2 linked regions of the Desulfocurvus vexinensis DSM 17965 genome follow. The protein of the gene in region 1 interacts with the protein of each later gene in a pairwise test. Links are inferred from orthologs where the notes say so. Each region holds a gene or a part of one and is shown in the gene's direction. Other genes may lie near its edges.

What was found. The genes of interacting proteins can lie anywhere in the genome.
Region 2: the proteins of G495_RS18010 (region 1) and G495_RS0108900 interact in binary tests that used the Escherichia coli proteins (3 or more experiments, as listed by UniProt). The link is inferred for Desulfocurvus vexinensis DSM 17965 from one-to-one orthologs.

The regions. Positions count from the first base shown.
Region 1 is NZ_JAEX01000005.1:248,813-256,934, reverse strand. Bases 1-2,972 are described here. They hold G495_RS18010 (NAD(P)H-hydrate dehydratase), read left to right. Parts: upstream 1-662; coding sequence 663-2,282; downstream 2,283-2,972. Other genes in these bases: tsaE (tRNA (adenosine(37)-N6)-threonylcarbamoyltransferase complex ATPase subunit type 1 TsaE), read left to right, coding at 2,739-2,972; G495_RS0106720 (CBS domain-containing protein), read left to right, coding at 2,275-2,733; G495_RS0106730 (holo-[acyl-carrier-protein] synthase), read left to right, coding at 289-666; G495_RS0106735 (pyridoxine 5'-phosphate synthase), read left to right, coding at 1-278. Also shown: more of tsaE, read left to right, coding at 2,973-3,260; G495_RS0106710 (aspartate kinase), read left to right, coding at 3,267-4,502; cimA (citramalate synthase), read left to right, coding at 4,502-6,118; G495_RS0106700 (hypothetical protein), read left to right, coding at 6,161-6,679; G495_RS20285 (VgrG-related protein), read left to right, coding at 6,860-8,122. UniProt on the Escherichia coli protein: Bifunctional enzyme that catalyzes the epimerization of the S- and R-forms of NAD(P)HX and the dehydration of the S-form of NAD(P)HX at the expense of ADP, which is converted to AMP.
Region 2 is NZ_JAEX01000010.1:70,675-76,101, reverse strand. What follows is about bases 1-2,852. They hold G495_RS0108900 (TrmH family RNA methyltransferase), read left to right. Parts: upstream 1-961; coding sequence 962-1,744; downstream 1,745-2,852. Other genes in these bases: G495_RS0108895 (molybdopterin biosynthesis protein), read right to left, coding at 2,131-2,852; G495_RS0108905 (LysM peptidoglycan-binding domain-containing protein), read right to left, coding at 1-785. In the rest of the region: more of G495_RS0108895, read right to left, coding at 2,853-4,086; G495_RS0108890 (molybdopterin molybdotransferase MoeA), read right to left, coding at 4,212-5,427. UniProt on the Escherichia coli protein: Specifically methylates the ribose of guanosine 2251 in 23S rRNA.

The DNA.
Region 1 (8,122 bases):
TCGAGCTGCACACCGGGCACTACGCCGACGCCGCCAGCCCCGCCGCCGCCAAGGCCGAGCTGGAGCGCCTGCTGGCCGCCGTGGCCCAGGCCCGCGACCTGGGCCTGGGGGTCAACCTCGGCCACGGGCTGAACTACGTGAACATCCTGCCCTTCGCCCAGGTTCCCGGCATTAATGAATATTCCATCGGGCACAGCATCATCGCGCGTGCGGCCTTCGTGGGCATCTCCCAGGCCGTGCGGGAAATGAACGACATCATCCGCACCTTCGCCGCCTAGGAGGCCGCCCATGATCGTCGGCCTGGGCCTGGACGTGGTGGAACTGGAGCGGGTGGAGGCGACCCTGGAGCGCTTCGGGAACCGCTTCGCCCGCCGCATCCTGACCCCGGCGGAGCTGGAGGCCATGCCGCCCGCGCGCGCCGTGCCCTACCTCGCCGCGCGCTTCGCCGCCAAGGAGGCCGCTTCCAAGGCCCTGGGCACGGGCATCGCCTCGGGCGTGGGTTTCCAGGACATGGAAATCCTGCGCCTGCCCTCGGGCCAGCCCGAGCTGCGCCTGTCCGGCGGGGCCGCCGCGCGCCTGCGGGCCCTGGGCGGCGCCCGGGCCCACGTCAGCCTGACCCACGGCCGCGACACCGCCGCCGCCGTGGTCGTCCTGGAGAGCCTGTGACCTGCCGCATCCCCCACGCCCTGCCCCTGCCCCTGCCCGCCGAAATGGCCGCCTGGGACCGCGCGGCCATCCACGAGTTCGGCCTGCGCCAGGAAGTGCTCATGGAAAATGCGGGGCGCGCCGGGGCCGAAGTGGCCCTGGACGCCCTGGGCGACGCCCCGGGCCTGCGGGCCCTGGTGCTGGCAGGCGGCGGCAACAACGGCGGCGACGCCTTCGTGGCCGCGCGGCACCTGGCCGACGCCGGGGCGCTGGTGCTGGTGCTGCATACCGCGCCCGCCCGGCGCTACAGGGGCGCGGCGGCGGCCAACCTGCGCCTGGCCCGGCGCATGAGCCTGCCCGTGGCCTGCCTGGGCGCGCGCGACCCCGAGGCCGTGGCCCTGGCCCACTTCGGGGCCGCCCCGGACCTCATCGTGGACGGCCTGCTGGGCACGGGCTTTTCCGGCACCCTGCGCCCCGAGGCCCAGGGCTGGGTCCAGGCCGTGAACCGCCTGGGCCGCGAGGCCTTCGTCCTGGCCCTGGACATCCCCTCGGGCCTGGACGGCGCCACGGGCCGCCCCTGCCCCGTGGCCGTCATGGCCGACGCCACGGTCTGCTTCCAGGCCGCCAAGCTGGGCACGGCCCTGCCCGAGGCCGGGCCGTGGACGGGCGAACTGCACATCGAACCCATCGGCATCCCCGGGTTTCTCCTGCGCCAGGCCCCGGCGCGCTGCGCCCTGCTGACCGCGGGCACGGCCCTGCTGGCGCCGCAGCCCGACCCGCTGCTGCACAAGGGCCGCGCCGGGCATGTGCTGGTGGTGGGCGGCTCGCGCGGGCTCACGGGGGCGCCGCTGCTGGCGGCCCTGGGCGCCCTGCGCGGCGGGGCCGGGCTGGCCACGGTGGCCTGCCCCGGGGCCCTGGCCGCCGAGGTCCGCGCCGGGTGCCCCGACGTGATGACCCTGCCCCTGGGCGAAGGCCACGGCTGGAGCGCGGCCCTGGCCGCCGCGCTGGCCCCGGCCCTGGGGCGCTTCGACGCCCTGGCCCTGGGCCCGGGCCTGGGCCGCGAGCCCGGCGCCCTGGCGTTTCTTGAAGCACTGCTCGAACTGTCCCTGCCGCCCGTGCTGGCCGACGCCGACGCCCTGTACTGGCTGGCCCGGCGCCCGGAGCTGGCCCGGCGCTGCGCCGTGCTCACCCCGCACCCCGGCGAGGCCGCGCGCCTTGCGGGCACGGACACCGCGGCCATCCAGGCCGACCGCCCCGGCGCGGCCCGGGCCCTGGCTGCGCGCCTGGGCGCAGTGGTGGCCCTCAAGGGCGCGGGCACGGTGCTGGCCGAGCCCGGGGGCGCCGCGTGGCTGGCGCCCTTTGCCGTGCCCGCCCTGGCCGTGGCCGGGTCGGGCGATGTGCTGGCCGGGCTCACGGCCAGCCTGCTGGCCCGGGGCCTGCCCCCTGCCGAGGCCGCCTGCCTGGGCGTGTACTGGCACGGGCTGGCGGGCGAGGCCGTGCAGGCCCGGGCGCCCCTGCGCGGGGCCCTGGCCTCGGAGATCGCCGCCGCCCTGCCCCGGGCCCTGCTTTCGGCCTTTGACGATTTCCCGCAATCCATGCCAACGACGCTCACCCCGGAGGACGACCCCGATGCTTAAGGCCAAGGATATCATGACTCCCAAGCCCATCACCCTGGCGCCCGACGCCGACATCGCCACCGCCGCCCGCACCCTGCTGGACGCGCGCGTCAACGGCCTGCCGGTGGTGGACGCCTCCGGCGCCCTGGTGGGCGTGCTGTGCCAGAGCGACCTGGTGGCCCAGCAGAAGACCCTGCGCCTGCCCTCGGTCTTCACCCTGCTGGACGGGCTGATCCCCCTGTCGTCCACGCGCGACCTGGAGCGCGAGATGGAGCGCATCGCCGCGCTCACCGTGGGCCAGGCCATGAGCCCCGACCCCGTGACCGTGGCGCCCGACACGCCCATCGCCGAGGTGGCGACCCTGATGGTGGACCGCAAGCTCCACACCATCCCCGTGGTGGACAAGGGCAAGCTCGTGGGCGTCATCGGCAAGGAGGACATCCTGCGCACCCTGCTGGACGGCCCGGCCTAGCCCCGATGGGTGAACGCGCGACCCTGACCCTGGAGCTGCCCGACGAGGCGGCGACCCTGGCCCTGGGCCGGGCCCTGGCCCGCGCGCTCCTGGCCACGGGCCCGGCCCAGGCCGTGCTGCTCTCCGGGGGCCTGGGCGCGGGCAAGACGACCCTGGTGCGCGCCCTGGCGCCCGCGCTGCCCGGCGGCGGGCAGGCCCGCGTGTCCAGCCCGAGCTTCAACATCATGAACCTCTACCCCACCGACCCGCAGACCGCGCACTTCGACCTCTACCGCCTGGAAGGCCTGGGGCCCGACGACACCCTGCTGGAATACCTGCACGACCCCGGGCTGCTGGTGGTGGTGGAATGGGCCCAGTACCTGGACCGCGCCCACTGGCCCGCAGAGCACCTGCTGCTGCGCTGGCCCGAAGACGCCGCCGTGCGCACGGTGGTCTTGACGGCGGCGGGAAAGAAGGCCAAGGAAACCCTTCACGCGCTGGCAATCGATTACGGTGCGCCAGATCCGCAAACCCGTCCCCAGGAGTGAAGCGAGATGGGCATCATTGTTCAGAAATTCGGGGGCACCTCCGTGGCCAACCTGGACTGCATGCGCCAGGTGCTGGCCAAGGTCCGCTCCGCGCACTGCGGCGGGGCCAACAAGGTCGTGGTGGTGCTCTCGGCCATGGCTGGCGAGACCAACCGGCTCATCGCCATGGCCCGCCAATGGTCGCCGCGCCCCGACGCGGCGGAGATGGACTCGCTGGTCTCCACCGGCGAGCAGATTTCCGTGGCCCTGTTCGCCATGCTGCTCAAGGACGCCGGGCTCAAGGCCCGCTCCCTGCTCGGCTTCCAGGCCGAGGTGGAGACGGATTCGCGCTTCGGCAAGGCCCGCATCCTGGGCATCAACAGCGACAAGCTGCGCGCCATGCTGGACAGCCACGACGTGCTGGTCATGGCCGGGTTCCAGGGCGTGGACTGCCACGGGCGCATCACCACCCTGGGCCGCGGCGGGTCGGACACCTCCGCCGTGGCCATGGCCGTGGCCATCAACGCCGATGTGTGCGAAATCTACACCGACGTGGACGGCGTCTACACCACCGACCCGAACCTGTGCTCCACGGCGCGCAAGATCCCCAAGATCAGCTACGACGAGATGCTGGAAATGGCCAGCATGGGCGCCAAGGTGCTCCAGATCCGTTCCGTCGAGTTCGCCAAGAAGTACAACATGACCGTGCACGTCCGCTCCACCTTCTCGGACTGCAACGGCACTTTCGTAACCCAGGAGGATAAAAGCATGGAAGCCGTTCTGGTTTCGGGCATTGCATACGACAAGGACCAGGCCCGCGTCACCGTCCTGGACGTGCAGGACCGCCCGGGCGTGGCCTCGGCGCTGTTCTCGCCCCTGGCCGACGCGGGCATCGTGGTGGACATGATCATCCAGAACACCTCGCGCGACGGCAAGACCACGGACATGACCTTCACCGTACCGCGCGCCGACCTGGACGAGACCCTCCAGATCATCGAAGCCATCAAGCACCGCCTGGGCGCCACCGGCGTGCTCACCGACGAGCGCGTGGCCAAGGTCTCGGTCATCGGCGTGGGCATGCGCTCGCACTCCGGCGTGGCCTCGCGCATGTTCGCCGCCCTGCACGACGAGGGTATCAACATCCTGATGATCTCCACCTCCGAGATCAAGGTCACCTGCCTCATCGAGGAGAAGTACACCGAACTGGCCGTGCGCACGCTGCACGACAAATTCGAGCTGGACAAGGTCCGGAACGCCTGCTGATGCCAAAGAAGATCGCCATCTACGACACCACGCTGCGCGACGGCACCCAGGCCGAGGAGATCAACCTCTCCACGGCGGACAAGGTGCGCATCGCCCAGAAGCTCGACGAACTGGGGGTGGACTACATCGAGGGCGGCTGGCCCGGCTCCAACCAGACCGACCGCGCCTTCTTCCAGGAGATCGCCGGATACGGCCTGGCGAACGCGCGCATCGCCGCCTTCGGCAGCACCCACGCCCCGTCCAAGACCGCCGAGACCGACCCCAACCTGCGCGCCCTGGTGGAGTCGGGCTGCCCGGTGGCGACCATCTTCGGCAAGGCCTGGGACCTGCACGTGCGCGAGGCCCTGCGCGTGCCCCTGGCGCGCAACCTGGAGCTGGTGGGCGATTCCATCGCCTTCTTGCGCCAGCATTTCCAGGAGGTGTTCTTCGACGCCGAGCACTTCTTCGACGGCTACAAGGCCAACGCGGACTACGCCCTGGCCGTGCTGCGCCGGGCCCACGAGGCCGGGGCCGACGCCGTGGTGCTGTGCGACACCAACGGCGGCACCATGCCTGCGGAAATCCGGCGCATGGTGCGCGCCGTGCGCAAGGCCCTGCCCGGCGCCACCCTGGGCATCCACACCCACAACGACTCCGAAACCGCCGTGGCCGCCGCCCTGGAGGCCGTGGAGGCCGGCGCGACCCATATCCAGGGCACCGTCAACGGCTACGGCGAGCGCTGCGGCAACGCCAACCTGTGCTCCATCATCCCCAACCTGGAGCTCAAGCACGGCGGGCGCTACCGCTGCCTGCCCGAGGGTGCCCTGGCCCGGCTGACCGAGGCCAGCGCCTTCGTGGCCGAGGTCTGCAACCTGCGGCCCTTCATGCGCCAGCCCTTCGTGGGCCGCTCGGCCTTCGCCCACAAGGGCGGCATCCACGTCTCCGCCGTGCTGCGCAACCCCGAGACCTACGAGCACATCCGCCCCGAGGCCGTGGGCAACCGCCAGCGCGTGCTGCTCTCCGACCTGGCCGGGCGCAGCAACATCCTGTTCATGGCCCGGCGCTTCGGCTTCGAGCTGGACAAGAACGACTCGGCGGTCATGGAGCTGCTGGCCGAGGTCAAGGAACGCGAGAGCCGGGGCTACGAATACTCCTCGGCCGAGGCGTCCTTCGAGCTGATGTTCTTCCGGGCCATGGGCCTGTCCAAGCAGTACTTCCGCCTGCTGCACTTCAACGTGGTGGACATGCTGCGCGAGGACCAGGCCGAGCCCTACAGCGAGGCCACGGTGCGCATCAAGGTCGGCGGGCAGGTGGAGCACACGGCGGCCACGGGCATGGGCCAGGTCAACGCCCTGGACAACGCCATCCGCAAGGCCCTGGACCGCTTCTACCCCGCCGTGCGCGACATGCGCCTGTCCGACTTCAAGGTCCGCGTGCTCTCGGGCGCCCTGCGCGACACGGGCGGCACGGCCTCCTACGTGCGCGTGCTCATCGAGTCGCAGGACAAGACGCACACCTGGACCACCGTGGGCGTGTCCTACGACGTGATCCACGCCAGCTGGGAGGCGCTCATGGATTCCATCACCTACAAGCTGTTCAAGGACGACTCCTCGCGCTGGCCCGCGCGCGAGGACTAGCCCCGCACGGGCAGGAGGGACGCCGTGGCCGGAGCCGGGCCCATGCTGCGCAGATGGCTGCTGGCGGCCAGTGCCGCTTCCACGCTGTTCCTGGCCGGGCTGGTGCTGTCCTACATCCTGTGGAACCGGCTGGACACCGCCCCGGCCATGCCCTGCACCCAGGGCGACGACCGCTGGCGCCAGGCCGAGGCCAACCTGCACGCCGCCGCCAGCCTGCTGGGCGACGGGGCCCCGGAGCTGGAGCTGACCCCGGCGCACCTCTTCCCGTTCCCCTTCGAGCACCTGTGCATCGCCCGCCACGGCGAAGACACCGCCACCCTGCTGGCGCGCCTGGGGCAGGATTGGGACTGCGCCCCGGCCTGGGAGCGCGAGGTGCTGGCCAACGACGCCTTCCTGTCCCTGCTGGCGGTGACCGACGAGGGCGCCGTGGTGCCCGTGCGCCTGAGCCGCGCGGGCTTCGACGCGGCGGGCGACCTGCCCGAGCGCATCGCGCCCGGGGCGCGCCTGGTGCTGCGCAAGCGCCCGGGCAGCGACCAGGTGCTGCTGCGCGTGGCGCCCTGATCCGCCCCGCCCGGCATCCGCTTCCCACCGAAAGACTCGACAACACGGGTACGCATATTGCATGATGTGCGCAATCCCGGTACCCGGCGTCCGGAACCCGACGCCGCCCCGAAACGACACAAGCGGCACAGGCTGGCCCTCCGGCAGCCCAGGCCGACACCCGAGGCACGGCACCCGGCAATGACCCTGCGCACCCTGCTCCTCCGCCCGCTCTGCACCGTTCCCGCCCGCCTTGGCGTGCGCTGGGCCGCGGCCATGGCCGCAGCGGCCCTGGCCGGGCGCCAGGGGCGCAGGGCCTGGGCCCTGGCCCGGGCCGAGCTGCGCCACGGCGCGCGGGCCGGGTTGCGGACGCTCCTGCCGCCGGACCGCTGGCACTTCCCCCTGACCCTGTTCTTCTACCTGTTCCTGGTCTTCGCGCTGGAGGCAGTCTTCCTCAAGGTCTTCCTGCCCGGGGCCGACCCGGCCCCGCCCGCTCCGGCGGCCCAGGCGCCCCGGGCGCCCCAGGACCCCGGCCTGGCCGAGGAATTCCGCACCCTGGCCGACCTCTACCTGCCCACCATGCACGCCCACTCGCCCCTGCCCGCGCAGTTCCTGGCCCGTGAGGCCGCCCTGGCGCCGGACGATGACGGCCCGCTGCTGCTGGGCGGCGAGGAGGACCTGCTGCTGCTGGCCAGCGCCGACCGCCACCCCCTGCTGCGGCTGCCCGCCCTGGCGCGCCGCGCGCCGGGCCCGGAGGTCTTCGACTCGGTGCGCGTGGCCGTGGCCTGCTCGGAAATCCGCATGCCCGTGGACCAGCTGGCCTTCCACCCGCAGGACAAGGAAGCCTTTTTGGCCGCCGCCAGCGCCCCCGGGCGCCTGGGGGCGGTGTTTGCCAGCGTGCGCGCGGCTCAGCCCGGACAACCGGCCCTGCTGGCCGAGCTGCCCGCCTCGGCCATCGCCCCGCCCCAGACCCGCCTGGACCGCCTGCGCATGGCCGAGGCCCGGCGCAGCAGCCTGGGCGCGCTCTCGGCGCATTTCGAATCCGGCCTGCGCGGGGTGTTCGCCATCGGCTACGACGCCTCCGGAGGCACGTCCTACGGCAAATACCAGATCTCATCGCGCAAGGGCGCCATCAGAAACTTCATAAAATATCTGGACAAAAAGGCGCCGACGTGGGCACAACGCTTGCGTGCGGCTGGCGCTGCGAACACCGGTGGGACCCAGGGCGCCATGCCCCGGGAATGGGTGCGCATCGCGGGCGAACACCCCAGGCTGTTCGAGAAGCTCCAGGACGACTTCATCCACAGCCACTACTATTCGCCCACGATCCAGGCCGTGCGGGAACAGACGGGGCTCGACCTCGAAGCCCAGAACACCGTGATCCGCGAGGTGCTGTGGAGCACCGCCGTGCATCACGGGCCCACCGGCGGGGCGAATATTTTCATTTCCGCAAGCATGCGTGCC
Region 2 (5,427 bases), on another replicon or contig:
ACGTAATGGCGCGTCTCCTGGGGCAGGTAGTAGGAGCGGCGGCCGCCCTTGGTCTTGCCCTGCTGCATCTGCGACAGCTCGAAGAAGTCATCGCAGCCGCTGCGCGCGATGGCCTTGGCCACGCGGCCTTCGCCCGCGTTGTAGGCGGCCAGGGCCAGATACCAGTCGCCAAAGTCGCCGTGCAGCTTGGTCAGATAGTCGGCGGCGGCGTGGGTGGCCTTGTAGGGGTCGTTGCGCTCGTCCAGCCACCAGCCCACGTGCAGCCCGTACTTCTTGCCCGTGAAGGGCATGAACTGCCACATGCCCTGGGCGCCCGCGCGGGAGCGCACGGCGGTGTTGTAGCCGCTCTCCACGAAGGGCAGGTAGACCAGCTCGTGGGGCAGCCCGCGCTCGGCGAACACCCGGCGCACATAGGGCAGATAGCGCTCCGAGCGCTTGAGCCAGGCTTCGAAATGCTTGCGGCCCTTGTGGGTGAAATAGGTGAAGAACGCGCGGACCTCTTCGGTGTCGCGCTCGTCGAGTTCGAAGGTGATGCCCAAGTCGCTTTCCAGAGCCTTGCGTTCTTCGGCGGTCAGCGGGGTGTCTTCGTCTTGGGTCAGGGCGTCGTCGTCGAGGCGGGGGGCCAGGTCGGGCCGGGAAGCTCTTGAGGCCTCGTGCCGCGCGTCGGGCGGGGCGGCCAGGTCCGCGTCCGCCACCGGTTTTTTCATGGCGCAGCCGGGCAGGGCCCCCAGGAGCAGCACCGCGAACAGCACAGGCGCGATTGCGCGGACCAGGGATTTGTGCATAAGCTTTGGTTTCCGTTCTCTTGAGGTTTTCCGGGTGAAAACGGGCAGTTCCCGGGGTAAACTTTAGAAACTATCTAGAAAAACACGAGAGCCCGTCAAGAATTTTATGGACAACACCCAGGCGCCGTAGGCAGATTCAGCCTCGGGCAAAGAGCCTTATCCACAAGGAAAAGAACATGAAAGCAAGTCAGGAGTCAGGCCAGGACAGCGTCGTTCCGGGCCGCAAGCCCGTGCTGGAACTGCTGGACGCCGCACCCGAGCGGGTGGATACGGTGTTCCTGCAGAAAGGGGCACGTGGGCTAGAGATTTCACAAATCGTCGAATTTTGCAAGCGTGCCCGGGTGCGCTTCCGGCTGGTGGAGCGCGTGGAGCTGGAGCGCCTGTTCCCGGGCAACACCCAGGGCGTCGTGGCCCGGGTGCGCGAGGCGGGCTACGCGAGCTTCGAGGAGCTGTTGCGCACGGCCCTGGACGCGCCCTTGCCGCTGCTGCTGGCCCTGGACCAGGTCCAGGACCCCGGCAACGTCGGCGCCCTGGCGCGGACCCTGTACGCCCTGGGCGGCGCCGGGCTCGTGGTGCCGCAGGACCGCACGGCCTTTCTGGGCGGCGCGGCGGCCAAGGCCAGCGCCGGGGCCCTGGCCCGGCTGCCCGTGGCGCGGGTGGTCAACCTGGCCCGCGCCCTGGACCAGGCCCTGGACCAGGGCTGGAACGTCTACGCCACCGTGGCCGAGCCCGGGGCCGTGCCGCTGTTCGACGCGCCCCTGTACACCCCGGCGGTGCTCGTGCTGGGCAACGAGGAGAAGGGCGTGCGCCCGGGGGTGCAAAAGCGGGCCACCGCCTGCGTGACCATCCCCATGGCCCGGCCCTTCGATTCCCTCAACGTGGCCCAGGCCGGAGCCGTGGTGCTGGGCGAGTTCGCCCGCAGGCGCTGGGCCCGGCGCGGGCAGGGCGGCGGGGCCTGACGGGCAGGGCGGCGGGGCGGCCCATCGCCGTGGCCCGGCGGACCTGTCGCCGTTGCGGCGGCCTGCCGTCCGCGCCCTGGGGTTTCCTGCCTCTGCGCCACCGCGCTGCGGGGCGGCGTTCGGGACGCGGCTCCCCCCGCCAGCCAGGGCGGAGCCGCGCCGCCGCGCAATTTTCGCCCCTTCCGCCGCAGGCACCCCGGGTCGCGCCCTTCGGGGGCGGCGCCTGTCTGCCCCTTCGCCCTCGCGCCTGAGGTCCCTGGACCGCTGCCTCCCGGAGCCCACTCCCTGCGGCCCCCGCCGCCCGCACCGGGGTGTCTGCCCCGGCGCGCAATGGCTCAACCACGGGGCCTCATAAGCTGCCGGGCCGTGTCCGTCCGGCGGTGAGCCTATGCGTCTTCCCCCAGGCCCAGGCCCGGGCGCATGGTCTGGCCCGTGAGGGCCGTCTCGTAGCCGCCCAGGGCCTTGATGCGCTCCTGGAAGGCCGCGTCGCGCACCAGCTCGAGCATGGCCTGGATCTTGGGGTCCTCCAGGTGGGCCGAGGGGATGAGCAGGTCGTAGCGCTCGCGGGCCAGGGGCACGAAGTCCAGCCCCAGGGCCCGGGCCGCGGCCCGGATGCCCAGGCCGCAGTCTGCCGCGCCGGTGAGCACGTTGACGGCCACGGCCATGTGCGTGAACTCCTCCTTGTCGTACCCGGCCACGGCCTCGGGGGCGATGCCCGCCCGCTTCAGGTGGTCGTCCAGCAGGATGCGCGTGCCTGCGCCGCGCTGGCGGTTGATGAAGCGCACGTCGGGCCGGGCCAGGTCGGCCACGCCCGCAATGCCCTTGGGGTTGCCCGGGGCGACCATCAGCCCCTGGTGGCGGATGGCCAGGTTGACCACGGTCAGCTCGCGCCCGGGCAGGTACTTGTCCAGGAAGGGGAAGTTGTAGTCGCCGGACTCGGGGTCGAAGAGGTGGATGCCCGCCAGGTGGCAGGAGCCGTTCTTCACGGCCATGATGCCGCCCATGGAGCCGACGTGGGTCGAGGCCAGGCGGATGGGCGCCTGGCGGCCCATGAGGGCGTCGGCCAGCAGGTCCATGGTGTTGTCGTGGGAGCCCACGGCCACGAGGATGTCGTCCAGGGCGGCGGCGGGCACCAGCAGCTCGGCCTGCACGGTCTCGCCCTGCTCCACGCCCTCGGCGTTGGCCGGGATGCGCATCAGGCCCTGGGCGCGGGTCATGGTGGTGATCATGCCCGCCCCGCGCGCCAGGGGCGTGGCTACGTACTTGCCGCCGACCCGGCCGATGGACAGGCGCAGGAATTCCTCCATGCCCAGCTTGGACGGCACGCGGCGCGTCAGTTCGGCCTGCACGCGCGGGCGGCGGCGGGCGATCTTGCGCGTCATCCAGGCGGCCAGGGGCGCCAGCAGCTCTTCGAAGCAGACCACCGCGCTCACGGGATAGCCCGGCGCGCCCACCAGCAGCTTGCCGCCGTGCTCCGGCCCGGCCACGCCCAGCAGCGAAGGCTTGCCGGGCATGGCCTGGATGCCGTGGACCAGCACCGTGCCGAAGCGCTCCATGATCGCCCGGGAGTAGTCCTTGCTGCCCGCCGACGAGCCCGCGCCGATGACCACGATGTGCGCGTCGCTTGCCAGGGCCCGGGCCACGGCCCCGGCCAGGGCCTCGGGGTCGTCGGGCACCGGGGGCACGCGCGTGGCCTCGAAGCCCCAGGCCCGGGCCAGGGCCACGAAGACCTGGGAGTTGCTCTCCACCACCTGCCCCGGCTTGGGCTCGGGCCGGGCGGTGAAGTCCAGCACCTCGTCGCCGGTGGGGATGATGGCGATCTTCACCCGGCGGCGGACGTCGAGCTCCCAGATGCCCGCCGAAAGCAGGGCGCCCACATCGTAGGCCGAGAGCGGGTGGTTCTGGGGCATGAGCAGCTCGGTGGCCACGATGTCCTCGCCGATGCGCCGCACATGCTGCCAGGGGAAGGCCGGGGCCTCGATGGTCACGGCGTCGTCGTCGGCCTGGACCACGTTTTCGACCATGATCACCGCGTCCATGCCCGGGGGCAGGGGGTTGCCGGTGTTCACGGCCACGAAGTCGCGGCCCCGGGCCAGGGTCAGGGGCTGGCCCTCGCGGGCCATGAAGGTGGCCTCGGCGCGCACGGCGATGCCGTCCATGGCTGCGCTGTGATACGTAGGCGATGACAGTTTGGCATACACTCCGTGTGCGGTCACGCGTCCGGCGGTCTCGTGGGTGGGCACGGTTTCCACCCCCAGCAGGGCGTCGCGGTCCAGGGCGGCGCGCACGCGCTCCAGGGCTTCCTCGATGGGCACGGTGTCCAGATAGATGTTGCGCTTCATGGCGTGGCCTCCTTTGGGGCGGGGCGGGGGCAGCGGCGGGGCCGCCGGGGTGTCGAAGACAGATGTCCCTGAAGACAGGTGTGCTTGAAAAAGCGGGGGAGTTCAAGTGCCTGACGGCGGGCGGCTCAGTCCAGCAGCCAGACGTCCACCGCCGCCCCGGCGTCCATGCCTTCGCTTTCGGCGGGGATGCACACCAGCCCCCGGGCCTGGACCAGGGTCCGCAGCAGGCCCGACTTGCCCGCCAGGGGCACAGCCAGCGCTCCGGTCCCGTCGCGCTCCAGGGCCACGCGTACGTAGTCCTCGCGCCCGGGCTTGGAGTGGACGTTGCGCGCCAGGCGCGCGCGCACCGTGCGCCGCCGGGCCGGGTCGAAGGCCCCGGCGTCGCCCGCCAGGTGGCGCAGCAGCGGGCAGCCGAAGGCCAGCATGACCACCTGGGCCGAGGTCACCTGCCCGGGCAGCCCCCACACGGCCTTGGTGCCCACCCGGGCCAGGATGGTCGGCTTGCCCGGGCTGATGGCCACGCCGTGGGCCAGGATGCGGGCGTCGGGCTGGGCCTCGATGGCCGCCTGGGTCAGGTCGCGCACGCCAACGGACGAGCCGCCCGACACGAGCACCACGTCGCTGTCCGCCACGGCGGCGGCCAGGGCCGCTTCCAGGGCCCGGGCCTCGTCGGGCACCAGCCCGTGCAGCACGGGCTCGGCCCCGGCGGCGCGGGCCAGGGCGGCCAGGGTGTGCGAGTTCACGTCGCGCACCTGCCCCGGGCGCACGGTGGCGGCCACGGGCACCAGCTCGTCGCCGGTGGACAGGATGGCCACCCGGGGCCGGGCGCGCACCGTGGCGGCCTCGAAGCCCAGGGCCGCCAGCAGGCCGATCTCCTGGGGCCGCAGCACGGTTCCGGCGGCCAGGGCCGTGTGCCCGGCCCGGGCGTCCTCGCCGCGTAGCATGACGTTGTCCGCCGGGGCCGGGGATTTGCGGAATTCGATGGTGCCCGCGCCCAGGTCGGCGGTGTGCTCGACCATGACCACCGCGTCGGCGCCCCGGGGCAGGGTGCCGCCGGTGACGATGGCCGCGCAGTGGCCCGGGGCCAGCTCGAAATCGGGCTGCACGTCGATGGCCAGCTCGGCCATCAGCTCCAGGTAGGCCGGGTTGGCCTCGGTGGCGCCGAACAGGTCGCGGGCGCGCACGGCGAAGCCGTCCATGCACGAGCGGTCCACCAGGGGCAGGTCCTCGCGGGCGGTCACGTCCCGGGCCAGGGCGCGCCCGGCCAGCGCGGCCAGGGGCGCCTCCTCGGGGGGCAGGGGGGCGAAGCCGCGCAGCAGGGCGGTGAACTCGCCGGGGGAC